Regions from separate parts of the Nocardia sp. CA-145437 genome, predicted to be linked through region 1. Evidence: riboswitches for the same ligand, from Rfam matches in the RefSeq annotation. Region 1 holds a riboswitch; each other region holds the start of a gene.
What was found. Region 1 has a riboswitch for S-adenosylmethionine ahead of ACQPYY_RS11990 (AfsA-related hotdog domain-containing protein). Riboswitches for the same ligand answer to the same signal wherever they lie in the genome.
Positions count from the first base shown of each region.

Region 1 (9,460 bases):
CCGCCTCCCACTGCAGATTCCGCTGGTGCTCACCGCGCGACGGGTGTACCGCGCCGCGCGGTAACCGGCCTCAGTCGGTGGTCTGGAACTCGTCGAAGGACGGGTCCGGCAGTTTGAGCTGGGCGTGGATATCACCGCCCAGCCCGAAATGCCCTATCGCGCCGCCGTAGTTCTGCTGGTAGCTCTGCCAGAGCACGACCACGCTGATGATGCGGTTCGCGCCCGGCAGCGCCGGATCCGGGAACGGGTTGGGCAGCACCGCACGATAGCTCGCCGTGCCGTGCTCGTCGGTGACGAACACATTGGGCACGCCCAGCGGCCCGGGCCGGGTGGGCGCGTCCGGGTCCAAGTCCTTGGCCCGCAAGGACATCACCGTGTACAGCGAATCCGGAATGAGCCCGGTGAACTCGAACCGGAACTCCGCCTGCCGCGCATCGTCCAGGTCCACGGTCACGTCCAGGGTGCCGCGTGCCCGCAGCCAGTCCCCCAGGGTCACCGGGCCGGTCAGCCTGCGTCCGTCCTCGGGCCGGAAATCCGGGATGGGCGTCTCGTGGAACGGGTAGCTCGGCCGCGTCACGCTCGCGGCCTCGGGGAGCTGATCGGGAGCGAAAACCACCGGATAGTTGTTGGCGGGCAGCGGGAGCGGCAGCGTGTGCAGGACCCCCGCCGCGTCCTCCGCCGACAACTCGTCGGGCAGTTCCCGCACGATCGTGTAGGCCGCCAGCCCACCGAAAGCGGGCACGGGGGTGCCGGCCGCGACGATGGCCCGCCCCCAGCGTCGGGTGACGGTGCCGCCGGGCCCCGGGACGGTCAGGTATCCCACGACGATGAAATCGCCGTCCGCGTCGAGCACTTCGCTCGGCGGGTAGAGCGGCCCCTGCGTGGTCGGGGTCAGTTCATAACGCTTGGTCACCATACGGAGAGCACCTCCTGGTCGGAGAGAAGGCGGCCGGGGTCGTCGACGGACGCGCCGACCCGGTCGGACAGGTGGATCCAGCCGGTGCCGTGGACGGCGAGCACCGCGTCGTCACCGCGATAGCCGGGGTGCGCGACGGCCCGCAGGAACGGCAGGTCGCTGGCGTGATCGCCGTAGCCGTAACTGTTCTCCCGCGCGATCGCGTGTTCGCGCAGGAACTCGGTGACGGCCGCGGCCTTGGCCTCGCCGATCATGGGCCGCCACACCTCGCCGGTGAGCACGCCGTGCTCGTCGGCGACGGGCACGGTGGTGATGACGTGGTCGGCCCCGACCGCCGTCGCCACCGGTGCGACGGCCGCGCCGAACGAGCCCGACAGCAGCACCGTGGCGTGCCCGGAATCGCGGTGTGCGCGCAGCCTTTCCACCGCATCGGTGTAGTAGACGGTGTCGCTCGCGGCGAATTCCGCGAACCAGCGCCGCCCGGCCGCGTCCAGCGCCGCGGCCTCGACTCCGCGATAGGCCCGGTAGTAGTGCCGATTCACCTCCTCCCGCGGTGTGCCCGCGGCGGCCCGTTGCTGGATCTCCCCGGTCAGGCGCGCGTATTCGCCGCCGTCGTCGCCGTTCTCGGCCAGCCAGAACCGCAGGAACGCGAACATGCTCTTGACGGTGATCAGGGTTTCGTCGACGTCGAAGAACGCCGCGCCCGCGCTCATGCCACCTCGTCGAGGTAGGCCGCGATCGCCTTGGCCGCCTTGTGCCGTTCGATCTGCGAGATGCGCTCGCTGGGCAGTGCGGCGTAGCCGATGCGGGTGGTGGCGACGGCGCGGCCGAGCTGGCGCACCTCCACCTCGATGCTGAATTCCAGCTTCCCCGGATCGTCGATGGACACCGGGGTCAGCGTGGCGTGCAGGGTGGCCGGCAGCGGGAACAGGAAGGACTTGAACTCCAATTCGATGCTGTTCCAGACGATGTAGAAGTGCTGTTCGGGCCAGCGGCGGCCGTACTCCAGTTCGAACGCGCCGAGGAACAGCTGGCGCACGGCCTCCACGATCACGATCCCCTGCACGTGCTCGCCGGTCTGATGGTCGAGCAGTAGTTCGTTGTCGCCGTGGATCCGCAGATCCGCCCGGAACGCGGTCTCCGATTCCCGGACCAGCTCGGCCAGCAGCACATTCGAGTGCTGATACTTGTGCACCTGGTGGCGCGGGGCCGGTTCGGCGACCGCCCCGGCCACCCGCAAACCCGCCGGGGCGTGCACGATCGCCACGTGCTCGACGTAGTCGAGATCGTGGCGGGTGACCCCCTGCCCGAGCCGCACGGTCAGCGGCACCTCCGCCGTCCGCCAGCGACCCGCGCGCAGCGCGGCCACCAGACCGGACACGGTGAAGGCGCGATCATCCGCGGCGATCCCGCGGAACCGATCGGCCACCAGCAGCACCTCGCCGACGGCCACCTCCGCCACGGTCGCGGACGCTGAATCGAGCTGAGCTACAGACATTTTCCCTCCGAGAACAAGACGCTTATGGCGACGCTCGCCGCCATCCGGTCGTCACCCGGAGCACCCCACCGCCCGGAGGGTTGCCGCCCAGCGAGCCGGGGCTTCGCGCTGGAACTCATGACCGTGAGCGAAACAGTATGGGGGGCAGATACTTTCGAGAATCATTTCAACCACGCCGATCGAAACCCGGCCGCGGCGGCCAGAACGGCGCCTGAAGCCGAGAGCGCCGCGACCGCCAGGGCCACCGCCGAATAGCCGTGCCGGGCCACGAGATTGGCCAGTTGCGGGCCCGCGCTCGCGCCGACGAACAGGGCGAAGGTGTACAGCGCGGTGGCCGCGCCGCGGGCCGCACCCGCGCGGACCGTGATCGTCTGGACGGCGGCGGGGGCGGCCACCGCGATGGCGGCGACGAACACGAACAACCACACCGCCACCCAGAGCCCGCCGAGCGGCACCGCGGTCACGGCCACGGCGAGCGCGGCGGTCCCCAGCGCGGCGACCAGCCGGGTGGCCGGGGCGATGCCGCCGAGCCGCCCGGCGAGCAGCGGAATCGCCACCATGGCGGGAATCGCGCTGGCCCGCAGGGCGAGCAGCGCGCCGTTGCCGGAGCCCACACCCTCGGGCGGGGCGAGCTGGATGCCGGTGTAGACGCCCACGAAGGAGCCCAGGATCGCCAGGCAGCTCAGATACAGCAGGGCGAGGCGGGATTGCCGGAGCAGATCCACGAACGGCGCGAACACCGACCGCGACGGCGCCACAGCGGTTCCCGCATCACCGTCGGCCGTCAGGGGATCCGCCGACCGGATCGGCGGTTGCAGCACCACCCGCAGCACCACGGCCGAAACCGCGAACGCGATCGCCCCGGCCACGAAGATCGCGTGCCAGCCCAGCGCGTTCCCGATGAGCTGCGCCAGCACCTGCGCGACCACCCCCGCCCCGAGGAACGAACTCGTCAGGCAGGTGAGCGCGAAGATCCTGCGCTCCGGCGCGATCCGCTCCGACAGATAGGCGAACGCCGCGGGGGCGAAGAACGACGCCGTGAGCCCCTGCAGGATTCGCGCCGACAGCCCGGTCACCAGCCCCGGCGCGGCCGCCACCAGCAGGGTGCTGACCACGGTGGCCGTCAGCCCGCCGACGATGACCGGCCGCCACCCCCACCGGTCCGACAGCGGTCCGGTCACCAGGAAGCCCGCCCCGTAGGCCAGCCCGAAGGCCGTGGTCATCCAGGTGGCCGCGGATGTGGACGTATCCCAGTCCGCCGCCAGCCGATTCAGCACCGGCAGCACCACGTACAACTGCCCGACCACGAGGATCCCGACCGCGCACACCGCCCCCACGGTGCGCCCGACCGGCGCCCACACCTCGGTTTCCGCGGGCGCGCTCATGACCGCACGACCCGGACGCGGGCAGGAAGAAGCAGCGAGGTGGTCATCGAATTCCTTTCGTGGACAACGGAGTCCACGTCTATCAATCCGAGACCACCGGGCACGACGGTTACGTGCGCGCTGATCCGAAGCCGCCGGCGGCTCAGGCCAGGACGAAACTCAACTGCGGTACGAAGTTGCCGCCCAGGCGGAACCACGTGTAGCCGAGCCACACGCCGGGGGTGACCTGGCGGATCTCGTCGTACACGTTCGGGGTCGGAGACGGGGCGTAGTCGAGGATCCAGGCGGGCCCGCCGTCGACGACGGACGGCCCGGCATAGACCGTGGCGGGCCAGGCTTCCAGACCTGCGGGGGTCAGGCGGTTCTGCACGTATCCGCCGGTGGGACCGGTGTAGAAGTCCTTGCCGATCCAGACCAGCGGTGTCCAGGACTGCCTCTGGAGGGGTGCGGCGACCCAGCCGTCCTTCGCGCCGACCGGGACGTCGCCGCGCGGGGCGTCCCGATAGATCGCGTCCAGCTGCTCGGGCGCACATGCGAACCGGAGCGAGTCCACAGTTGCTGATGTGTTGTCGGAGTTCAGAGCACAGCCGCTTCCATAGTCCGCGTCGGCGTGTGCGAACACCGGGACAATCAGCGCCAGCACCCCGAATCCGACCGGGGCGAGACTTCTTATGAGGACATTTCGGAAGATCTCACGGTATGCGCTCATGGTTGTCTCCACCGGAATGGTTCCCAACCCAGCGATTATCTTAGTTCGCCACAAAATAGCCGGTCAGTGCCGTCGCCGAACCGAGATCAGATCGACGCGTGCTTAACAGGAAATTGACAGGTTTCCGCTGGAAATGTCTCGAGCTTCGTGTCGATGTAATGGAGCATGAGCTCGATTCAGGCCCGCACCCCGCGCGCACGGTGGTCGTGGATCGCGACCGGAGGCCTCGTCGCCGTGGTCGCCTTGTCGGCGCTGGGCGCGCCCGCCGCCTTCGCCACCTCGCACGACCAGGCCGGTCCGGGTCGGGCGCCGGAGGCCACCGCGGCGGTGGCCGCGCCGCATCCCATCTCGGTGACCGCCATCGCCCAGCAGATGCAGACCGCCATCCAGGCGGCCTCGCCGGGCACCACGGTCGGGATCGACGTGGTGGACACCACCACCGGGACGGCCATCGCCAGTCTCAATGCCGACCAGCAGTTCTACACCGCGTCGGTGGTCAAGCTCCTGATCGCGCTCGATACCTTGGGAAGCCAAGGCGCGCAATCGGATCCGGACACCGCGACGAAGGTGACCCAGATGCTCTCGGCCAGTGACGACGACATCGCCGATCAGCTCTGGGAGGCCGGCGGCAACAACGCGATCATCGATCGGATGGTCGCGGCGATCGGGCTGACCGCCACCACCGCGCCCGAGGACACCGCGCAGTGGGGCGAAACCCTCACCACCCCACGCGATGTCGTGGCGATCTTCCGCTACATCACCACCACGGCCCCGGCCGCGACCCGCGATCTGATCCTGGGCGCGCTGCGCGACGCCGCGCGGACCGCCGCCGACGGCACCGATCAGTTCTTCGGCATCCCCGACGCTCTCGCCCGCAAGAGCTGGGCGGTCAAACAGGGCTGGATGGACCTGAATTCGTCGACCACCCTCGACACCACGGGCTTGGTCGGCACCTCGCCGGATCAGCCCTACCGGTACGCCGTCGTGGTGCTGTCGACCCAACCGGCGGGCACCAGCTGGCCGGTCGCCGGCGCGGCGTTGACCGCCGGGGTGACGCTGCTGGACGCGGCGCTGAAGTAGTCCGAGCCCGTCACCTTCGACAACGAGGCCATCGGCCGGGCGCGCGGTACGCTCGCCGGGTTCATTCGATGTTGAAGGAGAGTTCGTGGGTAAGAAGAGCCGTCTCGCTTCGGGTTTCGCACTGGTTGCCGCCGCTGCCGCCACGATGGGCGCGACCGCCGGAGTGGCCGCCGCGGAGCGCGCGCTCACCGGGCAGGAGCAGGTGTTCGTCAGCTACCTGGAGGAGCACGGGGACATCCTGGTCGATCTGGACCAGAAGCTCGCGGCCGTCGATCTGGGCAAGGCGTACTGCTCGGCGCTGGCGGCCGGCGTGCCCCGGGAGCACCTGTCGACGCGGCTGCCGGGTGGCGCGGGCGAGGACGCGGAGGCCGCGCTGATTTTGGAGGCGGCCACGGCCCCGGGCAGCCTCTGCGGCTGACCCGTTGAGGTGATGCCTGCGGGCGCAACCGGAAACGGTTGCGCCCGCACGTTTTTTCATGACCGCCCGTTCTATCTGATTGCGTAAATTGTTAATTGCGTACCTTGCGGAATTCTTCAGCAAACCACATACCGTGGGGCCCGTACGGGCGTAGCGTCACCGATCGCGAGAACCCGTCACGGCTAGGAGAGGAAAACCCATGGCGGACTTGGAAGTTGCCCTGAAGGACATGATGATGCTGGACGGCGCCATCGGCGCCGCCGTCGTCGACTACGGCAGCGGCATGCCCCTGGGCATGCTCGGCGGCTCGAAATCCCTGGATCTCGAGGTGGCGTCGGCCGGCAATACCGAAGTGGTGCGGGCCAAACTGCGCACCATCGAGCAACTCGGCCTCAATGAGGAGATCGAGGACATGCTCATCACCCTGAACAACCAGTACCACCTGGTGCGCCCCCTGCGCGGCCGCCGCTCCCGCGGCCTGTTCCTGTACGTGGCGATCGACCGCACCCGCGGCAACCTGGCCCTGGCCCGGCACCGCCTGCGCGACATCGAGGAAACCCTCGAGGTCTGACCCGGAGCGCCGCCGGGACGGTGGCGTCAGCGCCGGGTCAGGCGCTCCATGGCGTCGTCGGGCATGCCGAAGGGGAGGTCGGTTTCGGTCTGCAGGGCCTCGGCGCGGGGCAGGTCGCGGGAATTGGCGTAGAGGGACTTGTAGATTCGGTTCGAGCCCGCTGAGTTGGCGGCGATCTGGGCGGCCAGGCGGGCGACGAACTCGTCGAGGCCGACGTCGGAGACGCAGTGGTTCACCAGGCCGATGTCAGCGGCCTCGACACCGCTGATGCGGCGGGCGGTGAAGCTGAGTTCCTTGGCGCGGGCCATGCCGACGCGTTCGGGGAGCCGGACCGACATGCCCCAGACCGGGGCCAGGCCCCACTGGCTGTGGGTGTCACCGAACTGCGCGGTGTCACCGGCCACCAGGAAGTCACAGGCCAGGGCGAGTTCGAGGCCGCCGGTGAAGCAGTGGCCGCGAATCTTGCCGATCACCGGGACCGGGAACTCCTCGAGCATGGTGACGGTCTTGGCCTCGTCGTAGCGCGATTCCACGGCGTCGCCCGCGGCGAGCGACTCCAGGTCGTGCCCGGCGCAGAAGGAGCGGCCCGCGCCGGTGAGGACGATGCAGCGCACGTCCGCGCCGGACAGCGCGTCCAGGTGGGCGCGCAGCTCCTCGAAACTGCCCGCGGTCAGGGCGTTCAGCTTCTCGGGCCGATTCAGGGTGAGGGTGGCGACGCCGTCTTCGAGGGTGCGGACAACCAGCTCTGAACTCACGCGACACGCCTTTCCTCGGTGATCCGGCCCGCCGCCGGTCCCGATGGGATCATGACAGATCCGAGGGCCCAGACAGGGCAAATGGACGCTTGGTGACCGCCAGCACCCATTCCGGCGAGCACGGCATGCCGACCGCGAGCACCGCATCGGGCACGACCCGCAGTCCGATGAGCAAGTGCGCCAGCTGATTCGAGCGCCGATCCAGGTCACGGTAGGTGGTCCGGCGGTCGCTCCGTGATCCCTGCATACGCCCGGCTCCTCCAGGATGCTCTGCCGACGCCCCGGAACATCAGCAGCTACCGACCGTGGAGCCTGCGCTGACGAGGCGAAAGTCCAGCCATAAGACAAGGTCCGGACCATTTTGACAGAGCCCATCAACAACAGGGCAACATTAGAGCAACCCATCGCGTGTCGGCCGGCGGACCACTCGGGCCCACTGCGGATCGGAGGAGTCTCCGATGCCGGGCGTCGCCACCCGGCATCGGGCCCGGCCGCCGCGGAAACCGGTGACGCGGAACATATTCCGGTCACCTGCCGCGGCGGCCGTCACCCGGGTCAGGTCAGCTTCAGGCTGCGGCCGATGATCTCCTTCATGATCTCGGTGGTGCCGCCGTAGATGGTCTGGATGCGGGCATCCATGTAGGCCTTGGCGATCGGGTACTCGCGCATGTAGCCGTAGCCGCCGTGCAGCTGCAGGCAGCGGTTGATCAGGTCGAGCTGCTCCTCGGTCGACCACCACTTGGCCATGGCGGCCTCCTCGACGCTCAACTTGCGATCGTTGAGCAGTTCGATGCAGCGGTCGACGAAGACCCGGACCGCGGTGGTCTTGGTGGCCAGCTCGGCCAGCACGAAACGGGTGTTCTGCAGTGCGCCAATCGGTTTGCCGAAGGCCTTGCGGTCGCGCACGTACTGGCAGGTCAGCTCCAGGCAGCCCTCCATGGCGGCGGCGGCCATGACGGCGATGGACAGGCGCTCCTGCGGGAGGTTCTGCATCAGGTGGATGAAGCCCTGCCCCTCGGTGCCCAGCAGGTTCTTGCCGGGGACGCGGACGTCGGCGAAGGACAGCTCGGCGGTGTCCTGCGCCTTGAGGCCGATCTTGTCCAGATTGCGGCCGCGCTCGAAACCGGCCATGCCGCGCTCGACCACCAGCAGCGAGAAGCCCATGGCGCCCGCGGCCGGGTCGGTCTGGGCGACCACGATCACGATGTCGGCATTGATGCCGTTGGTGATGAAAGTCTTGGAGCCGTTGAGGATCCAGTCGTCGCCGTCCTTCACCGCGCGGGTCTTGATGCCCTGCAGGTCCGAACCCGTGCCGGGCTCGGTCATCGCGATCGCGGTGATGATCTCGCCGGAACAGAAGCCGGGCAGCCAGCGCTGCTTCTGCTCCTCGTTCGCCAGTTCCAGCAGATACGGCGCGATCACGTCATTGTGCAGGCCGAAACCCAGGCCCGAGTACATGCCCTTGGTGACCTCCTCGGTCACGATGGCGTTGTAGCGGAAGTCGGACTCGCCCCCGCCGCCGTACTGCTCCGGCACCGCCATGCCGAGGAATCCCTGCTTGCCGGCCTCGAGCCAGACCGAGCGATCGACGACGCCGTCGTGCTCCCACTGCTCGTGGTTCGGGGCCACATGCTGATCGAGAAACTTACGGAACGACTCCCGGAACAGCTCGTGTTCGGGTTCGAAAAGGGTGCGCTCCACGCCAACCTCCTACAGTGACCACATCGGCACCATCGCCTGTGCTCAATACCGTACTCGAAAGTCGAACGGAGGTTAACTTCACGGGCCGAGAAAGTGGTCCGAACTGCGACAGTCGCCATTGACGTCGCGGAACGGAGGTCCTGAACCCGGGTAAACCTACCGGGGATTCATGGAGTCGGATCTAGAGGCCGAAGCGGCCCAGGGCGCGACCCAGCAGGCTGCGACCGCGGTCCCGGTCGCGTTCGCCGAGCAGGAAGTCCAGTTCGCCTTCGAGGGCCTTCTTCACCACGGCCTGCAGTTCGTTCGCCGCGGCGTCGGTGTCGGGGATGTCGCGCCAGGGGCTGGTGTCGATCGGCGTGCCCAGCGAGAAGTAGAAGCGCTCCGGCTTGGGGACCAGGGTGGGACCCAGCCCGCGGATCAGCGGCGG
Region 1 covers NZ_CP191204.1:2,630,539-2,639,998, reverse strand. The annotation lists gene ACQPYY_RS12005 (DoxX family protein) at 1-64, shown strand, start outside; gene ACQPYY_RS12000 (hypothetical protein) at 71-916, opposite strand; gene ACQPYY_RS11995 (HAD family hydrolase) at 910-1,629, opposite strand; gene ACQPYY_RS11990 (AfsA-related hotdog domain-containing protein) at 1,626-2,414, opposite strand; SAM riboswitch class IV at 2,428-2,537, opposite strand; gene ACQPYY_RS11985 (MFS transporter) at 2,576-3,799, opposite strand; gene ACQPYY_RS11980 (hypothetical protein) at 3,942-4,508, opposite strand; gene ACQPYY_RS11975 (hypothetical protein) at 4,674-5,588, shown strand; gene ACQPYY_RS11970 (DUF732 domain-containing protein) at 5,674-6,006, shown strand; gene ACQPYY_RS11965 (hypothetical protein) at 6,206-6,577, shown strand; gene ACQPYY_RS11960 (enoyl-CoA hydratase/isomerase family protein) at 6,604-7,332, opposite strand; gene ACQPYY_RS11955 (AMP-binding protein) at 7,382-7,579, opposite strand; gene ACQPYY_RS11950 (acyl-CoA dehydrogenase family protein) at 7,888-9,033, opposite strand; gene ACQPYY_RS11945 (lysophospholipid acyltransferase family protein) at 9,215-9,460, opposite strand, start outside.

Region 2 (9,460 bases), 1.5 Mb from region 1:
GGCCCGACATCAACCACAGCCTGGCCGAGGCGACCCTGGAGGCGAAGGGGATGGCGATCCGGCTGGGGCTGGCCGCGGTCCGGCACATCGGGACCGAATTGGCCGAGCAGATCGTGGCCGCCCGCGAGCTCGGGCCCTACACCTCGTTCCTGGATCTCACCGGACGCGTGGAACTGACCGTGCCGCAAGCCGAGTCGCTGGCCACGGCGGGCGCGCTGGACAGTCTCGGCGGCACCCGCCGCGAGGCGCTGTGGGCGGCGGGCGCGGCGGCGGGGGAACGATCCGACCGGCTGCCCGGCACCGGCGCGGCCACCGCGGCCCCCGCCCTGCCCGGCATGAGCGCGCTGGAACTGGCCGCCGCCGACGTGTGGGCCACCGGCGTCTCACCCGGCAGCTACCCGACCGAATTCCTGCGCGAGCGGCTCGACGCGCTCGGCGTCGTCCCCGCCGACCGGCTCCTCGACATTCGTGACGGGACCCGGGTGCTGGTCGGCGGCGCGGTCACCCACCGGCAGCGCCCGGCCACCGCGGGCGGCGTCACCTTCCTCAACCTGGAGGACGAGACCGGCATGGTGAACGTGGTCTGCTCGGTCGGCCTGTGGGCCCGCTACCGCCGCCTGGCCACCACCGCCCCCGCCCTGCTCATCCGCGGACGGGTGCAGAACGCGGAGGGCGCGGTCACCATCGTCGCCGACCATCTGCAACGCATGGACCTGCGCATCGAGGGCCGCTCCCGCGACTTCCGCTGAGCCGCCCCGGCACCGCGGCAGTCGCGGCGCTACGGGAGAATCGTGGCAGGAGCGGGGAAGGAGAGCGGCGTGACAGTGGTCCGGGCGACCATCAAACCCGGCAGCAAGAAGGGCCCGCTCGTCGAGATCCTCGACGACGGCGCGCTGCAGCTGTACGTCCGGGCCCCGGCGGTGGAGGGCAAGGCGAACAAGGCCGCCATCGAACTGCTGGCGGCCCACTTCGGCGTCCCCAAGTCCGCGGTCCGCCTCACCGCCGGCGCGACCTCCCGCTTCAAACGCTTCGAGGTCGACGACTAGTCAGACCGCGCCCGGGAATCCCATCTGCCGCCAGGCCTCGTACACCGCGACCGCGGCGGCGTTGGAGAGGTTCATGGAACGGCGGCCGGGCAGCATGGGGATGCGGAGCTGGTCGGTGACGCGCGGATCGGCGAGCACCTCCTCGGGGAGGCCGGTGGGTTCGGGGCCGAAGAGCAGGACATCGCCGTCGCGGTAGGTGATCTCGGTGTTGCGGGTGGTCGCGGCGGCGGTGAAGGCGAAGACCCGTTCGGGGGCGATGACCTCCCAGGCGGCGGCGAGACTCTCGTGCACGGTGACGATGGCCAGGTCGTGGTAGTCCAACCCGGCCCGGCGTAGCTTCGGCTCGGATAGGTCGAAGCCGAGCGGTTCGATCAGGTGCAGTGCGCAGCCGGTGCCGGCGGCCAGTCGAATGGCGTTGCCGGTATTGGGCGGGATGCGGGGTTCGAAGAACACGAGATGGAACACGGGATCCAGCATTGCAGAGCGGCGGTTAAGCTCGTGCGGTGAGTCCAGCCCATGCCGCACCCCAGAGTCGCAGCAGTCGTGCGGGGGAGTTCGCCCGCGAGAATCTGCCCATGCTGCTGGTGGGCGCGGTGCTGGTGGTGGCCGTGGTCTTCCTGGCCTGGGATCGCTGGCGGCGCGGAACGTTCTTCTTCGGCGGCGCGACGCTGCTCGCCGCGGCGCTGCGGCTGGCACTGCCCACTGATCGGGTGGGTCTGCTCGCGGTGCGCAGCAAGGGTTTCGATGTCGTCTGGCTGACGGTGCTGGGTGTCGCGATCATCGTGCTGGCGGCGACCATCAGCAGTCTCGGCGTCACGTAGCCGGAGCCGTGGGGCCTCGCGGGTCGCGGGGCCGGGGCCGCGACCGGAGTCGCGGCGCTGGAAAGATGAGCGAGTTGTTCTGCCGCCGGGGTGAACCGGCGGCGCTGGGGGATAGCTAGACCGAGGTTATGCGGCGGCCGAGTTCGCGCCGCAGCACTTCCTGGTCCGGGAGTCTGTGCAGGACACGGAGTATGGCCGGGCGGAGTTCACGCTGCTCGTCCTCGGAGAGCAGATCGACGAGATCGCGGAGATCCATGTCATCGAATGCGGCGGTCATGGCGAATACATTACGGCTGATATGCCCGCTGCACACGTATTCCGGAACACCGGTTACGGAGGCGTCATGCGCGCGAAACCGAAAGCGCTTCAGGACAATTCACTGGAAACAGGCACGATACGTCGCGTAACGCGCCGTCGGCTGTGGCAGCGGCCGGGCAGCGGACATACGGCATTCGGGCAGCGGCGACACCGGCACAGTGGCAGCGGTGGCGCCGCCGTTCGGGCAGCGCTGGTTCAGTGACCCGACACGCGCTGGGCGCGGGCCAGTTCCATGGTCTCCAGCATGAGTTTGCCGACCGCCTCGGTCTCGGTCAGGAACCCGTCGTGCCCGTCCTTGGAGTGGATGACCTCGAGCCCCTTGGAACCGGGCAGCAGATCGGCCAGCTCCTGCTGGGTGCGCAGCGGGTAGAGCCGGTCCGAGTCCACCCCGCCGATCACGCACGGCACCGGCGTCGAGGCCAGCGCCGCCGCGACGCCGCCGCGGCCGCGACCCACGTCGTAGCGGTTCATGGCCTCGGTGAGCAGCACGTAGGTGGCCGGATCGAAACGCGCGATCAGCTTGTCCGCCTGGTACTCCAGGTAGCTCTGCACCGCGTAGCGGCCGCCCGCGCGCGGATCCTCGTCGCCCTGGCCGTGGTTCTCGAAACGATGGTCGAGCTCGCCCTCGGTGCGGTAGGTCAGGTGCGCGATGCGGCGGGCGATGCCCATGCCGGTCATGGGCGCGCGCCCGGTGCCGTGGTAGTCGCCGCCCTGCCAGTCCGGATCGGCCTTGATGGCGGCGATCTGGGTGGTCTGGGTGCCGATCTGGTCGGCGGTGGCGCGCGCGCCGACCGCCAGCACCAGGGCCGCGCCGACCCGTTCGGGCCGGCCGATCATCCACTCCAGCACCCGCATCCCGCCCATGGAGCCGCCGATCACGGCGGCCAGGCGGTCGATGCCGAGCAGGTCGAACAGCTTGGCCTCGGCGGTCACCTGGTCGCGGATGGACAGCGCGGGGAACCGTGTGCCCCACGGCTTCCCGTCCGGGGCCAGCGAGGACGGGCCGGTGCTGCCCTTGCAGCCGCCGAGCACGTTGGTGGCGATGACGCACCATTCGCGGGTGTCCACGGGCGCGCCGGGGCCGACGATGCCGTCCCACCAGCCGGCCTGGTTGTGGTGCACGTCGGCGGGGCCGACCACGTGCGAGTCGCCGGTCAGCGCGTGCTCCACGAGCACCACGTTGTCCGCGTTCGCCGATAGTTCGCCCCACCGCTGGACGGCCAGCGTGGCGTCGGGGATCACGGCCCCGCCCTCGAGTTCCACGTCGCCGATGGCGATGCTCCCGAGCGTCCCGTCGGGCGGCGGCAGCAACAGCTCCGCCGCGTGCCGGGACGTTCGCGATTCGATGTTCACGGTCAACTTGCCGCCGCCGTCAGTCCGGCGCGCAGATCCGCCAGGATGTCGCCGATGCCCTCGATGCCCACGGCCAACCGCACCAGACCAGGCGTGACACCGGAAGCCAGCTGCTCGGCGGGGGTCAGCTGGGAATGCGTGGTGGATGCCGGGTGGATGACGAGCGAGCGCACATCCCCGATGTTAGCGACATGGCTATGGAGCACCAGCGCCTCCACGAACTTCTTGCCCGCGTCGACGCCGCCGGCCAGCTCGAAGGACACGATGGCGCCCACGCCCTTCGGTGCCAGCTGTTTGCCCCGCTCGAACCAGGGCGAGGCGGGAAGTCCGGCGTAGTAGACCTTCTCGACGCCGGGCTGCCCGGCGAGGAACTCGGCCACCGCCTGCGCGTTGGCCACATGCCGCTCGATGCGCAGGCTCAGCGTCTCGAGGCCCTGCGCGATGAGGAACGCGTTGAACGGCGACACCGCCGCGCCCAGGTCGCGCAGCAGCTGCACGCGGGCCTTGAGCGCGAAGGCCGGAGCGCCGAGGTCGGCGAAGACCGCGCCGTGGTAGCTCGGGTCGGGGGTGGTGAAGCCGGGGAAGCGGGATTCGCCCGCCTCGTTCTTCACCGTCCAGTCGAAGGAGCCGCCGTCGACGATCACGCCCGCGACCGCGGAACCGTGCCCGCCCAGGTACTTGGTGGCCGAGTGCACCACGATGTCCGCGCCCAGCCGCAGCGGCTGGATCAGGTACGGGGTGGCGACGGTGTTGTCCACGATGAGCGGCACCCCGGCGGCGTGCGCGACCTCGGCGATGCCCGGAATGTCGAGGACCGAGCTGCTCGGGTTGGCGACGGTCTCGCCGTAGAACGCCTTGGTGTTGGGGCGCACCGCCGCGCGCCACTGCTCGAGGTCGTCCGGGTCCTCGACGAAGCTGACCTGGATGCCCAGCTTGGGCAGCGAGTAGTGCAGCAGGTTGTAGGTGCCGCCGTACAGGTGCGGGCTGGCCACGATGTGGTCCCCGGCCTCGGCGAGATTCAGGATCGCGTAGGTCTCCGCGGCCTGCCCGGAGGCCAGCAGCAGTGCGGCCACACCGCCCTCGAGGGCGGCGATGCGCTGTTCCACCGCGTCCTGGGTGGGGTTCATGATGCGGGTGTAGATATTGCCCGGCTCGGCGAGTCCGAACAGCGCGGCGGCGTGGTCGGTGTCGCGGAACGCGTAGGACGTGGTCTGGTAGATGGGCAGGGCGCGGGCTCCGGTGGCGGAATCGGGAGCCTGGCCGGCGTGAATCTGCTTGGTCTCGAAGGACCAGTTGGCCGGATCCAGGGTGCCGTCAGCGGGGACGGCCGCGGGCGCGGTCGAGTCACTCATGTGTTCTGCTCCAAAAACAAGGTCGCCGAATGGCGGAAGTTTGACGTTATCGAGAAGCGAATGGGCTTCGACAACAACACATTTCGGTAGACCTCCTAGTTGCGCTTGCGTTCGGCCCTCGAACGCCCGGTCTGCACCCGGAGCACCCCACCGCAGCTGGAGGGTTGCCGATCAGCAAGCCGGGGCCTTAACGCTGATGCTCTTGACCTAATGCGGGATTCTAGCGGCCGTCCGGCCCGATCTACGCAGTGGGGTTTGTCGCATTTTCGGTGGTATTTCCCCCGTTTACGGGGGGAAATACCGTTGTCGCACCGCAACAGGCCCGCCGGAATTCGCCGAATGCCGCCTGGACGCTGTCGGCGAGCATGCGGGCGGTGGTGACGGTGGTGCAGTCCGGGAGCTCGTCGCTGTCGTCGAACTCGCATTCCATGCCGACCCGCACGATGCCGTGCCAGGTGGTGGCGATGAGCCGCACGGTGAGGTGGTCCTCGGGCAGGCGCAGGCGTTCGGCGAGCACCTCGGACACGGCCCGGGTCTTGGTGTCGGCCGATTCCATGCTGAGCGCGCGGACGGCGACGCTGTCGCGGGTGATGCGCTGCATCTGCTGGAACCAGCGGAAGGGCACGGGCGTGTCGGAGTCGATGATCTGGTCCACGACCGCCAGGAACGCGCCGAGCAGCGCCTCCATCTCGTCGCCGGTGACGGGCTGGGCGCGCAGCTGATCGGCGAGGGCCTGTCCCCAGCCTTCGATGGGGGCGATGACGATCGCCTCCTTGCTCTCGAAGTACCGGTTCACGGTGCGCGGGGAGACGTCGGCGGCGTCGGCGATCTGCTCGACGGTGGTGGCGTCGAAGCCCTGTTCGTCGCACAACCGCAGGGCGACGTCGATGATCCGGGTCCGGGTCTGCTGCTTCTTGCGCTCACGCAGGCCGGGGCGGTGACGCGAGATCACACCGATGTGACTTGACAACTCCGACATCCCTCCATCGTAGGTCCTTGATGTGTTTTCCTGTCCCAGTATGACAACTGTCGCGCTGCGACATTTTTCCCTTGACGCCAATTGTCGGTTGGGGTCACTATGGTGAAGCTGCCTTCGAATCCAGAGGAGAGGCTCATGACCGTAGCGACGGACGCTCTCGGTACAGACGAAAAAGCAAGTCCCGCACAAGATTCCAGGCGTTGGTGGGCGCTGGGCGTGATCGCCATGGCGCAGCTGATGGTGGTCCTGGACGCCACGATCGTCACCATCGCCATGCCGTTCGCGCAGCAGGATCTGCACATCAGCGACGGTGACAAGCAGTGGATCTTCACCGCGTACACCCTGATCTTCGGCGGTCTGCTGCTGCTCGGCGGCCGCCTCGCCGACTACCTGGGCCGCCGCCGGATCCTCATGGTCGGCCTGATCGGCTTCGCCGCGGCCTCCGCGCTCGCCGGTCTCGCGCAGAACCAGGCCGAACTCTTCGCGGGCCGCGCGCTGCAGGGCGCGTTCGGCGCGCTGCTGGCCCCGGCCGCGCTGTCGCTGGTGTCGGTGACCTTCACCGAGGCCAAGGAACGGGCTCGGGCCTTCGGCGTGTTCGCCGGCGTGTCGGCGGCGGGCGCCGCGCTCGGACTGATCGCCGGTGGCGCGCTCGTCGAGTACGCGAACTGGCGCTGGTCGCTGCTGGTGAACACCCCGGTCGCGCTGCTGGCCCTGGTCGGCGCGTTCGCCTTCGTGGTCAAGGATGTGCCCGCGCCCCGCACCGGCGGCTACGACCTGCCCGGCGCGGTCACCGTCACTCTCGGCCTGATCTCGATCGTGTACGGCTTCAGCCGCGCGGCCTCCGACGGCTGGACCGCCTCCACCACGCTGGCCCTGTTCGTGGTGGGTGTGGCGCTGCTGGCGGCGTTCGTGGCCATCGAGGCCCGGACCGCGAATCCGCTGCTGCCGCTGCGTATTCCGGGTGAGATCAACCGCGGCGGGTCGTATCTGATCGCGCTGCTGGTGCCGATCGCCATGTTCGCCATGTTCCTGAACCTGAGCTTCTACCTGCAGATCGTGGAGCACTACTCGGCGCTGAAGACGGGTGTGGCGTTCCTGCCGTTCCCGGCCGGCATCGTGGTGTCGGCGGGTATCGCCTCGGCGGTCCTGCCCAGGATCGGGCCGCGGCCGCTCATGCTGGCGGGTTCGGTGCTGGGCGCGGCGGGCCTGGTGTGGCTGTCACGGCTGGAGTACGGCGACAGCTACGCGACCGCCCTGCTGCCCGCCATGATCCTGATCGCGCTGGGCATGGGTGCGCTGTTCGTGTCCATGCAGACCACCGCGCTGCACCAGGTCGACGCCGAGGATTCGGGCGTGGCCAGCGCGCTGCTGAACGCCGCCCAGCAGGTGGGTGGTTCCATCGGCACCGCGCTGCTGACCACCATCTCGGTGCAGGTGGCCGAGCGGTACGTGCGCAACAACATGACCGTCGACCATGTGATGGAGCGGGCCTCGATCCACTCCTACAACGTGGCCTTCCTGATCGGCGCGATCTTCTTCGCGCTGTGTGTTCCGATCGCGGCGTTCATGGTTCGGGACAAGCCGCAGAACCTGCTCGAGGGTGACGAGCACGCCGTGCACGTGGGCGTGTGAACCACCGCCGGTGATTCCGCACCGTGCCCGCCGCGAATCTCGCGGCGGGCACGGTCCGTTTCGGCCGCAAGTCGGCGGCAAGTCGCGGTGCATCGCCCTGGCCGACAGTACGACCATGACGATGACGATGATGCCCACCGCGACCGATCCGGACCTGCGGCTGCGCGCCGGCGCGCTGATCGCCGGCGGCGTGCTGTTCGCCGTGGGCAATGCCCTGCACCCGCTGGAACATTCCGAGGCGGCCGAACAGTCCGCCACCTGGGGTGCCGCCCACCTGACCTTCAGCGCCGGCGCGATCCTGATGGCGGTGGGACTGCCCGTGGTGTTCGCCGCCTGGCGAGACAGGAATGACTGGCCCACAAAGGTTTCCGCGGTCGCCCGGGTCCTGCTGTTCGTCGGGCTCACCGTCGCGATCCCGGTCGGCGCCTACCACGAGATCTATGTCGCGCCGCGCCTGTCGCACCATGAGCAATCGGCGATCGAGGAGGCCGCCCTCCCGGTGAACGGGCCGCTCGCCGCCGCCTTCCTGCTGGGATTCATCCTGCTGGCGGTGTGCGCGCTGGCGGCCCCGCGTCCGCTCCTCGGGCGTGGGTCCGCGGTCGCGCTGATCCTCGCGGTGGTCGCGATGGCCGGGGCCGAAGGGCTGCCGGGCGCGGAGGGGTGGTGGATCATCCCGGGCACCATCGCCGTCGGACTCGTTCTCGCGCTCGGCGGCTTCCGTGCGCTTCGACTGCCCGCGAGGCGATAAGCCGCCTGGGACAGCGGTCGCCCGCGCGTGCCTGTCGCGGACAGGCGTGGGCGACCGGTGTGTTGCGGTATCGGCGGTCGCCGGTCCGGATCGGCGTCAGTCGTTCGCTGTGTTAGCGAATGGGCTGTCGCAGCCGATGTATCGCCCGTGGTGTTCGTGGAAGTGCTGGGCGCACTGCGGGTGACGGTGGGCGGTCGGCCCGCCCCTTTGCGCGGGCCGAGGCAGGGGGCGGTGCTGGCGCGCCTGGTTTCGGCCGGGGGCGAGGTGGTTTCGGCGGATCGGCTCATCGAGGATCTGTGGCAGGGGGAGCCGCCGCCGAAGGCCTCGGGGGCGTTGCAGGCGCACATCTCGTATCTGCGGCGGGCATTGGAGCCGGATCGGCCGCCGCGCGCGCCCGCCGGAGTGCTCGTGTCGCAGACCCCCGGATACGCGCTGCGCCTGCCGGTTTCGGCCGTCGACGTCTGGCAATTCGGTCACCTGATGTCCGCCGCCGCCACCGAATCCGATCCGGCCGCCCGCCACCGCCTCCTCGATTCCGCGCTGGCGTTGTGGCGCGGCCCCGCCTATGCCGCCTACGCCGACGCGGCCTGGAGCGCCGCCGATATCGCCCGCCTCACCGATATGCGCTGGACCGCGGTGGAACAGCGGGCCGAGGCCGCCCTCGCCCTGGGTCGCCCGGAGGAGGCCGTCGCGGCCCTGCGCCGCCTGGTCGACGAACACCCCGAACGTGAAGCCGCCGTCCGGCTGCTGGCCCTCGCTCACTACCGCCAGGGACGCCAGCTCGAGGCCCTGGCCACGCTGCGCGACCTCCGCGCCACGCTCAACACCGAATTCGGCATCGACCCCAGCCCGCCGGTGCGCGAGCTGGAAGCCGCCATCCTCGCCCACGACCCGGCCCTCACGCTGCCCGCGCCCGCCGAGCCGTTCGCCGCGGAATCAGGTTCGACACGTTCACATTCCACCGATGAGGTCGCGACGATCGCATCGGTGGGGCCCGATCGGCCGGAACCCGTGCCACCGGTATCCGCCCCGGTCGGCTATGCGGGTCAACGTGCGGCCCTGCTGTCCGCCGCCCGCGAAGCCGCAGGCGGCCGCGGCCGATTGGTGTGGCTGGAAGGTGAGGCCGGAGCCGGCAAGACGACGCTGGTGCGATCGGTCGCCGACGAGCTCGCCGCTGCCGGCTGGCGGACCGCGGTCGGCCGCTGCCCCGA
Region 2 covers NZ_CP191204.1:1,145,383-1,154,842, forward strand. The annotation lists gene ACQPYY_RS04970 (error-prone DNA polymerase) at 1-749, shown strand, start outside; gene ACQPYY_RS04975 (DUF167 domain-containing protein) at 819-1,046, shown strand; gene ACQPYY_RS04980 (tRNA (cytidine(34)-2'-O)-methyltransferase) at 1,047-1,511, opposite strand; gene ACQPYY_RS04985 (DUF3017 domain-containing protein) at 1,622-1,867, shown strand; gene ACQPYY_RS04990 (hypothetical protein) at 1,983-2,144, opposite strand; gene metX (homoserine O-acetyltransferase MetX) at 2,381-3,544, opposite strand; gene ACQPYY_RS05000 (bifunctional o-acetylhomoserine/o-acetylserine sulfhydrylase) at 3,541-4,890, opposite strand; SAM riboswitch class IV at 4,987-5,098, opposite strand; gene ACQPYY_RS05005 (TetR/AcrR family transcriptional regulator) at 5,132-5,869, opposite strand; gene ACQPYY_RS05010 (MFS transporter) at 6,005-7,501, shown strand; gene ACQPYY_RS05015 (hypothetical protein) at 7,617-8,249, shown strand; gene ACQPYY_RS05020 (BTAD domain-containing putative transcriptional regulator) at 8,397-9,460, shown strand, end outside.
Region 2: another riboswitch for S-adenosylmethionine. It lies ahead of ACQPYY_RS05000 (bifunctional o-acetylhomoserine/o-acetylserine sulfhydrylase); the one in region 1 lies ahead of ACQPYY_RS11990 (AfsA-related hotdog domain-containing protein).

Region 3 (9,460 bases), 3.2 Mb from region 1:
CTTGGCCGAAAGGCTCGCCGAACCGGTAGCCAGCAGCTTGAACAGGGTCTGAGAAAGAACATCCGAAAGGAAGTTCGCCATGGTGGTGCTCCGATCCGAACGATTGCCAGTGTTGTCACTGACTGTTTGCCCTCGCGACGATACCGAGCCGACGCCCCCGGAGGGAAGATGACGGATGAACTTTCTAGAACCAACTCGATACAGCACTGGATTATGCGGGCACCTCCGGTTCCCCGAGGGTGAGCATCAATCGGTTGGCCCACGAGAACGAGGCCGCCGACAACACCAGATCGTGCAGCTCGGCGGCATCGAAACCCAACTGCCGCAAGCGGTTCAGATGGCCGGTGGTAGCCCGGGGCGGATTCGCGGCGAGGGCGTCCACGAAATCGATGACCGCGTCCCACCTTTCGTCGATCCGCACGTCGTTGCCTTCGTCCAGCAACCGCTGAACATCCCCGGGCCGCTTGGACAAAGCAGATGTGAAACGTGAATGAACGGAGGCGCAGTACTCGCACCCGTTGTGCCGGGAGGTAACGGTCGCCGCGAGTTCGCGCTCCGCGCGGGTCAGTCCCCCTCGACCGTAGAAGATCTCTTTGTCGTTGCCACTGCGATGCGCCAGCACCTCCGGGTTGCGCGCAAGTAGCCGGAAGTACGGCCCGATCCCGCGATCGCCCTCCAGCAGGGGTTTCTGCAACTCATCGGCATCGGCCAGCCGGATGGGTTCCACCCACGGCACCCAGTCCAGCTGGTCCTGCGTGAATCCCGTTGGCCTGCGTCCGTTTTCGACGCTGCGCACCTCGCTCGCGCCCCGCTCACCCATGGTCCGCTCCGATCAGTGTGAGACCGGCCAGCAGCCGGACCTGGAAATGCACGAATCCGATGAGCTGCGCCACCGTGACGATGTCGCGCTCGGACAGCCCGGCCGCGCCCAGGGCATCGATATCCGCGCAGGTGATGGCGGCGGGCGCGGTCGTGACCCGCGCGGCGTGCCGCAGGATGGCGGCGAGCACCGGATCCCCCTCGGCCGGAGCCGTTCCCAGCCCGGCGTAATGCGCGGCCAGCTCGGGCGCGCCCGCCAGCTCCGCCACCGCCACGGCCGCCGCGATCAGCCGGTCCCGCCCGACGGTCGCGGCCGCCGGACCGTTCAGCAACGCCTCGTAAACCCCCTGCGTATGCGCGATCACCGCCGGGCGCGTCGCCCGCAGCGCCCGAACCGCGTCCGCGCGTGGGCCGAGTACGGCATCGATGACATCGGCGGACCGGTCCGCCTCCGGTTCGGCCGGGGCGAGTGGCGCCGCCTCGACGGCGGCGGTCGCTTCGGTCACGAGGAAGTCCTTTCGTCGGGTCGCCAACCCAGTTGCGGGGCAACCTTGGTGGCGATGAGTTCGATGGAGCGCAGGGTGGCGGCATGGCCCGGGTCGACCGGGTGGACCTGCACGATGAAGTCGGTGGCGTGCCGCAGCGCCACGTCGGCGGCGAGCTGCTCCACCACCTCGTCGGGCGTGCCGACGTAGATGTCGCGCAGCACCTCGGCGACCGAATCGGCCACCTCCGGCCCGCCGTTGCGACCCAGCTGATCCAGGAACCGGGCCGCGCCGCGCTCGGCCAGGGCCCGGGCCTCGGCGTGGTCGTCGGCCACGAAAACGCCCCGGGACGCGCCGATTCGCGGTTTCGCACCCGGCGGCAGCGCGTCGAGATAGGCGTCGACCAGCGGCTGCTGGATCTCCCACAGGGTGGCCGCGGGCGCGGCCGGATCCCGCGGCTGCGCCTTCGACAGCAGCAGTCCGTCACCCGCGCGGCCGGCGCGCGCCGCGCCGGCGGCCGAGAAGGTGGCCTGCCACAGCCGGTCCCGCAGTCCGGGCGCGGGCGGATTGAGCCCCCGATCCCCGATCAACGGCGTTCCCGCCAGGGCGGCGGTGACCTTGGCGAGTTTGTCCGCGTACAGCCGCTGCCGGTCGAGATCGGCCGCCTCGAACAGTTCGAAGGCGTGCCGGGAGCCGCCCGCGCCGAAGCCGAGTTCCAGCCGCCCGCCCGACAGCTCGTCCAGCACGGCCGCGTCCTCGGCGACCCGGATCGGGTCCTCCAGCGCCAGCGTCACGATGGCGGTCCCGACCCGGATCCGCGGGAACCGGGCGGCCGCGTGCGCCAGGAACACGAACGGCGACGGCAGCCCGCCCTCCGCCGGATCCAGGTGGTGCTGCGCCACCCAGGCGGTGTCGTAGCCGAGCCGTTCGGCCAGTTCGATCTGGTCCAGGGCCTGCCGGTACACGCCGGCCGCGTCCTCGGCCGGGTCGGTGCGGACCAGGCGGGTGAAGAAGCCCAGGCGTCGTGCGGTCATGTCGTCACCTTTCCCAGGTAGGCATCGCGAACGGCCGGATCGCCGACCAGGTCCGCGGCCGGGCCGTGCAGGACGATCCGCCCCGTGCGCAGCACATTGGCGGTATGCGCGATGCTCAGGGCCAGCTCCGCCTGCTGTTCCACGATCAGGATGGCCAGGCCCAGTTCCCGATTGAGCCGGGCGATCTCCGACAGCACCCGATCCACGAACAACGGCGACAGTCCCATTGTCGGCTCGTCCATGCAGATCAGCCGGGGTTTGCTCATGAGCGCGCGGGCGAAGGCCAGCATCTGTTGCTCGCCGCCGGACAGGGTCCCCGCCCGCTGCGGCCGGCGCTCGGCCAGCCGCGGGAAATGCTCGAACAGCTCGGCGGCCCGCGCGGCCAGCACCGCGCGACGCTCCTTGCGGATGTAGCCGCCGACGAAGAGGTTCTCCTCGACGGTCATGGCGGGGAACACGCGTCGCGCCTCCGGCACCGAGGCCAGCCCGGCCCGGATCCGGGTGGCTGCGGGGGTGCCGCTCACGTCGACGCCGTCGATCCGGACCGCACCGGAACTCGGATGCAACAGTCCGAGAGCGGTTTTCATGGTGGTCGACTTGCCGGAGGCATTACCGCCGAGCAGGGACACGATCTCGCCGGGGCGGACCGTCAGCGACACCTCGTCGAGGGCCCGGGACGCCCCGTAATGCACCACCACGCGATCGAATTCCAGGATCGGCGTGGCGTTCTCGTCGAACTCAGACATCGACGGCCACCTTTCCCCCGGCCCGGCTGCGGCCCAGGTACGCCTCGATGACACGGGGATCGGAGAGCACCTCGTCGGGCGTGCCCGACGCGATGATCCGGCCCTCGTCCAGCACCAGCACCCGGTCGGAGAGCTCGTGGACCAGGTCCATCTTGTGTTCGACCAACAGCACGGTCTGGCCCTGCGCCTTCAATTCGGCCAGCTGCCGGCCGATTTCCGCGGTCTCGGTCTGGTTCATGCCCGCGGCCGGTTCGTCCAGCAACAGCAGATCCGGCTCGGACGCCAGCGCCCGAGCGATCTCGGTGCGGCGGCGATTGGCGTAGGACAGGGTGTAGGCGGGATGGTCGGCGCGCGGGACCAGCCGTTCCTCGAAACGTGCCAGCTGGGCGTCGATGCGGGCCGCCGACGCGCGTCGTTCGGCGCGCGCCGCCGGAGTCGGCACCAGGGCCACCCCCAGCTCGGCCAGCAGTGAAATCCACTCGAGCACCGGAATACCGGCCAGCGCGCGCAGCGGGCGGGTGGCGCGCAAGGTCGGCTGGAGACCGACGTCGACATTCTCGCGGACCGTCATATTGCCGAACACCCGGCCGTTCTGGAAGGTGCGCGCGATGCCCGCCGCGGCTGCCGCCTCCGGGCGACCCGGACGAATCCGCCTGCCACGCACCAGAACTTCCCCGGCATCCGGTCTCAGCACGCCCGAGATCAGGTTGACCGTCGTCGACTTGCCGGACCCGTTGGGCCCGATGATCGAGACGAATTCGCCGGGCGCGATCGAGAATTCGACCCCGTTCACGGCCTGCACGCCACCGAAGGCCCGCCGCAGGCCGGTGACGGTGAGCACCGCCTCGGCCGAGTCAGGCACCGACCGGGCTGGGCTTGTTGCCAGAGCTCTGTTCGTTTCCGACGACACGATCCCTCCTCACCAGAATTCCCTGCGGCCGGAACCGCACCACCAGCAGCAACACCAAGCCGTACAACACGATTCGCCACGACGGCGCGAGCCGCAGCACCTCCGGCACCCCGATCAGCACCGCCGCGCCCAGCACCGCGCCGTACGGCGACGCCGTGCCGCCCAGCACCAGGATGGTCACCACCAGCAGCGACATCGGCAGGTTGAACACGGTCGGATCGATGTAGGAGTACTGGTGCGCGAGCAGCGCACCGCCGATGCCGGAGAAGAACGCCGCCACCGCGAAGGCCAGCGCCTTGTAATCGCGCACCGGCACACCCGCCGAGCGCGCCGCCACCTCGTCGGCCCCGATGGCCCGGATGGCCGTGCCGAGGCGGGACCGCTGCACGCCGACGATGACCGCCACCACGACGGCCAGCACTGCCAGCTCCAGCCGGAAAATCTGGGTGTGCGTGGTGAATTCGTAGCCGAACAGGCTGGGCGCGGGGATCCCGAAGATGCCGTAACTGCCGCGGGTCACCGGCTCCCAATTGCGAATGATCGCCACCGTCACGATGCCGATGCCCAGCGTCGCGATGGCCACATAGTGACCGCCCAGCCGCCACAGCGGCGCGGCCAGCACCGAGGACGCCACCGCGGCGACGATCCCCGCGGCCACGATGGCCGGCAGGAAGGCCCAGCCGTGCGACACCGTCAGCACCGCCGAGGTGTACGCGCCGATGGCGATCGGCCCCGCCTGCCCGATGGCCAGCTGCCCGGCCGACCCGGCCACCAGCGTCATCGAGACCGCGATGATGGCGTAGGCCAGGATCTGGGTGCCCACCGAGATGCCGTAGTCGTCCGCGACGAGCGGAATCGCCACGCCCGCAACGGCGAACGCGATCAGCGCATGCCACCAGCGCACCCGCGGTTCCCGGCCGGAGCCGAGGAACGTGCCGGTCATCGGCTCGGATTCGATGGCGGGCGGGCGGGCCAGCAGGCCGCCCGGCCGCAGCACCAGGAAGATCACCAGCAGGCCGAAGGTGATCAGATCCCGATAGCCGTCACCGAACCAGTAGATGCCGAACGCCTCCACCAGGCCGAGCACGAAACCGCCGACGACCGCGCCTGGAATCGAGCCCAGCCCACCGATGGTGGCGGCCACGAACCCGGTCATGCCGACGATGCCGCCGCTGGTCGGTGAGATGTTCGAGTTGTAGAGGCCGACGAAGATGCCCGCCAGGCCACCCAGCCCGGAGGCGATGGCGAAGGCCAGCGACTGCACCCGGCCGACCCCGATGCCCATCTGCGCGGCGGCGTCCGGATCCTGCGCGGTGGCGCGAATGGCCAGGCCGTGGCGGCTGAACCGTAGGAACCCCCACAGCCCCGCCATCACGATGAGAGTGCTGGCGAACATGACCACGTCCGAGGTGCCGAACCGCACCCCGCCCACCTGAAAATTATTGGTGGACAGCACCTGCGGGAACGGCCGGGTGTCCGGACCGAACACCAGGGCGACCACGTTCTCGATGATCAGCCCCACCGCCACCGTCGCCAGCAGCGCGGCGATGGCCGGGGCGCGGCGCAGCGGCCGCACCGCCAGCACATCGATGGCGACGCCGACCAGCGCCGTCACCGCCACCACCACGACCAGCGCCGCCCACCACGGCACCCCGTGCTGGGCGATCAGCCACCAGCCCAGCACCGAACCGAACGCGAAGATCGCGCCGTGCGCGAAGTTGATGACATTGCTGACCCCGAAGATCAGGGTGATGCCCACGGCGATGAGGGCGTACGCATTGCCGTGGACCAAGCCCGCGATGAGCGTGTCGAACATCTACTTCTTGCTTCCGACCGGCACGAATTTGCCGTTCTGCAGCACCAGTTCGATCGGCTTCACACCGCTCGGGCGGCGGGTCTGCTGATCGAAGGCGAAGGTGCCCAGACCGATGCCGTCGAAGTCCTTGACCTCACGCAGGCCCTTCAGCACGCCCTCGCGGGTCGCCCCGCCGGCCTTGGCGGCCTTCACCAGCACGTTGAGGGCGTCGTAGGCGTAGACATTGAAGTCGCCCGGGTCGGTGTTGAACTTGGCCTTGAACTTGGTGACGAAGCTCTGGATCTTCGGGCTCGGATCCGACGGGGTGAACACGCCGTTCACGATGTCGCCCTCGGCCGCGCTGCCCGCCAGATCGATGAACTGCGGCGTGTTCTGGCCACCGAAGAACTGTCCGGTGAACCCGACGTCACGCAGCTGCTTGACCACCAGTGCGCCGTCCGGCCCGTAACCCAGGTGTACGAAGGCGTCCGGGTTGGCGTCGCGGCCCTTGATCAGCACCGGCCGGAAGTCCTGCGAGTCCGGCAGAATCGGCGAGGAATAGGCGATCTCGATGCCCTTCTCCTTGGCGAACTGCTCGAAGAACTTGAAAGCCTGCTTACCCCAGTCGGTTTCGAGATACACCACCGATACCTTCTTGGCCTTGGACTTCACCCATTCGGCATTGCGCTCCTGGAACACGTCCAAGGTGATCGACGGGCTCCACGAATAGTCGCCGCCCTTGGTGAAATCCACCGAGGAGTTGGTGAATCCGTACTGCACCAGTTTGCCGCGGTTGTACACCGGCGAGGCGGCGATGGAGGCGGGCGAGGAGAAGTCGCCCAGCTCGGCGATGATCGACTGGTCGCCGACGAACTTGGTTGCGATCGGCACCGTCTGTTTCGGATCCGACTGCGAATCCTCCCACTTCAGCGCGACCTTCTTGCCGTCGATCCCGCCCGCGGCGTTGATCTCGTCCAGCGCCAGGTCGAACCCCTGCTGCCAGAGCCGGCCGTACTCGGCCGAGCCGCCCGTCTTCGGGCCGGACACTCCGAAATACACTGTGTCCGAACCACTTCCGGGCGCGTCGCGGCCGCCGCAGGCCGTCGCCGATCCCACGACCAGAGCCGCCGCACCGACACCCACCGCGACCCGGAGAACACGCGACCGGGACCAGATCCTGCTCATTGCTACCTCTACATTCGCGCACCGGCACGCGGCCGGGCATGGGGACACGACCGCGACGCGAAGGGCGCGGTCTGGCGCTTGCGATGCCCGGCGGACATCACCTGGTCGTCACCCGGGGCACCCCACCGCCCACGCGAGGGTTGCCGATCAGCGAGCCGGGGCTCGAAAAACGCTGATACTCGTGACCGTGTCCAGAAAGGTAGCCGTGACAACCGGCGGCCGACACCGTTCGAATCACCCTGATGCCAAACGCCACCCGGCCCCACCGCCGGGAATTCCCCTGTAGCCCCCGCGAATTACCCCGGCGGCCGCATCGCCCCGCTGATGCGGCCACCAACCCCTACGTCAGATGCGCGGTCAGCCAGGCCGGGAACTCGGTCAGGTCCCGCAGCACCACGTCCGCGCCGGCCGCCGACAACTCCTCGGCCGCATACGGTCCGGTGGTCACCGCCACCGAGGTCGCGTCCGCCACCTTGGCCGCGCGCACATCACCGAGATGGTCGCCCACATAGATCGAGGCGCCGCGCTGGAGCAGCACCTCCCCCTTCTCCTCCGCCCACGCGCCGCCGACCAGTTCGTCGACCGCCAGCCCCAGATGGTCCAGATGCAGCTGCGCGTGCGGGCCGTTCTTGGCGGTGATCACCAGCACCCGGCCCCCGGCCTCGTGCACCGCCGCCAGCGCGTCCACCACGCCCGGCAGATGGTCCGACGCGTGCACCGCCAGCTCCGGATACATCTCCCGGTACATGGCCACCACGCCCGGCACCTCGTGCTCCGGGAACCATTGCGCCGCCTCGTGCGCCAGCGGCGGACCCAGCCGCGACACCACCAGCTCCGAATCGATAACCACCCCGGTCCTGGCGGCTACCGCGTCCCACACCGCGGCGATCCCCGGCCGCGAATCGATCAGCGTCATATCCAGGTCGAACCCGACCACCAGACCACCGGCGGAACCGCTCGAATCATCAACAGCCACGCTCCGACCCTACGGCCCGCCCGTCCCCGCCCCGCGCCTCGACCGCCACGATGTGACCCCGGCAACCGCCCACCGCGGCGGGCGGCACCGCGAAAATCAGCGGCGCGGCCACCGATCCGCGACCTAGGCTCGACCCCATGCCGAGCGATGAGGGAACGCTGTTCTGCGGGAGCGAGCTGGCCGCCCGCGTCGAGCGGGTGGAGACCGAGCTGATCGCCAAGGGCAGCGCGGCCGCCGCGGCCCGGCTCGAACCGGACACCGGCTTCGTGATCCCCCTCGCGGGCGGGGTCGCGTCCTTCGCCGAGGACGGGTCACCGCTGAACAAGATCGCCGGACTCGGCTTCGCGGGGATTCCCGACGAGGCCGAACTCGACGAGATCGAGCGGCTGTTCGCGGCCCGCGAGACGCCCGTGCAGGCCGAGGTCTCCCAACTCGGCGACCCCGGCATCGGAGAACTGCTCACCGGCCGCGGGTACCGGCTGGTGTCGTTCGAGAACGTGCTCGGCCGCGAACTGGGCGCGCCCCGGACGGCGGACGTCGCGCCGGGCGTCGAGGTGATGCCCAGCGGCGAAGACGAATTCGACATCTGGCTCACCGTGGTCGCGGACGGCTTCGCCCACCCCGACACCCAGGGCGTCGCCTCGCACGAGGAATTCCCCGCCGAGATCATCGCCAACGCCATGCGCGACCTGACCGGCGCGGCGGGTGTCCAGAGGTATCTCGCCCGGCGTGACGGCCGCGTGGCGGGCGGCGCCAGCCTGCGTATGTCCGACGGCATCGCCCAACTCACCGGCGCGGCAACCCATCCCGCGCATCGGCGGCACGGCGTGCAATCGTCGCTGCTGTCGGCCCGCCTCGCCGAGGCAGCCGCCGCCGGCTGCGACATGGCGGTGGTCACCACCCAGCCCGGCTCCAAATCTCAGCAGAACGTCCAGCGCCAAGGCTTCGCGCTGCTCTACACCCGGGCCATCCTGGTCAAGGGCTGACCGCCCGAGTACAGCCGTATCGCTGGCTCGCGCGGATGGCTTCCGCGCGCGGCGAAGGATCGCCGAACTCGTGCTCGAGGTCCTCCAGCACCGCGTCAGCACTCCGCGGTTCTTTGCCCCGCTACCGAGATCTGCCGTGGTGGGCGCCATCCGAGAGCGGCGGCGTCAGTTCGGGAGCCGGTGCGCGGCAATCGGTTTCAGCTGCTCGCGCAGTAGGTCGCCGTTTATGCCGAAGAGCTGCTCGTCGGTGTCGACGGCGATCCGCACGCCCCGGCTCGCCAATTCCCGGCCTTCCGCCGTGAGTTCGATGCGCAGCGCGCGAGCGTCGGCCGGGTCGGCGCACCGCGCCAGCAGGCCACGCTCCTCCAGGCCGCGAATCACCTTGGACGCCATCATCCGATCCGCGCCCGACATGTCGGCCACCTGCTGCTGGGTCGGCAGCTCCCCCGCCCGGCCCAACCACCCGGCCGAGGCCAGCAGATTGAACTGGGTCGGCGTGAGTCCGAGCGGACGCAGATTGCGTT
Region 3 covers NZ_CP191204.1:6,871,177-6,880,636, forward strand. The annotation lists gene ACQPYY_RS31815 (peroxidase-related enzyme) at 212-820, opposite strand; gene ACQPYY_RS31820 (hypothetical protein) at 813-1,325, opposite strand; gene ACQPYY_RS31825 (putative FMN-dependent luciferase-like monooxygenase) at 1,322-2,338, opposite strand; gene ACQPYY_RS31830 (ABC transporter ATP-binding protein) at 2,335-3,084, opposite strand; gene ACQPYY_RS31835 (ABC transporter ATP-binding protein) at 3,077-3,946, opposite strand; gene ACQPYY_RS31840 (ABC transporter permease) at 3,939-5,810, opposite strand; gene ACQPYY_RS31845 (ABC transporter substrate-binding protein) at 5,811-6,974, opposite strand; SAM riboswitch class IV at 7,044-7,161, opposite strand; gene ACQPYY_RS31850 (HAD family hydrolase) at 7,315-7,950, opposite strand; gene ACQPYY_RS31855 (GNAT family N-acetyltransferase) at 8,109-8,936, shown strand; gene ACQPYY_RS31860 (MarR family winged helix-turn-helix transcriptional regulator) at 9,102-9,460, opposite strand, start outside.
Region 3: another riboswitch for S-adenosylmethionine. It lies ahead of ACQPYY_RS31845 (ABC transporter substrate-binding protein); the one in region 1 lies ahead of ACQPYY_RS11990 (AfsA-related hotdog domain-containing protein).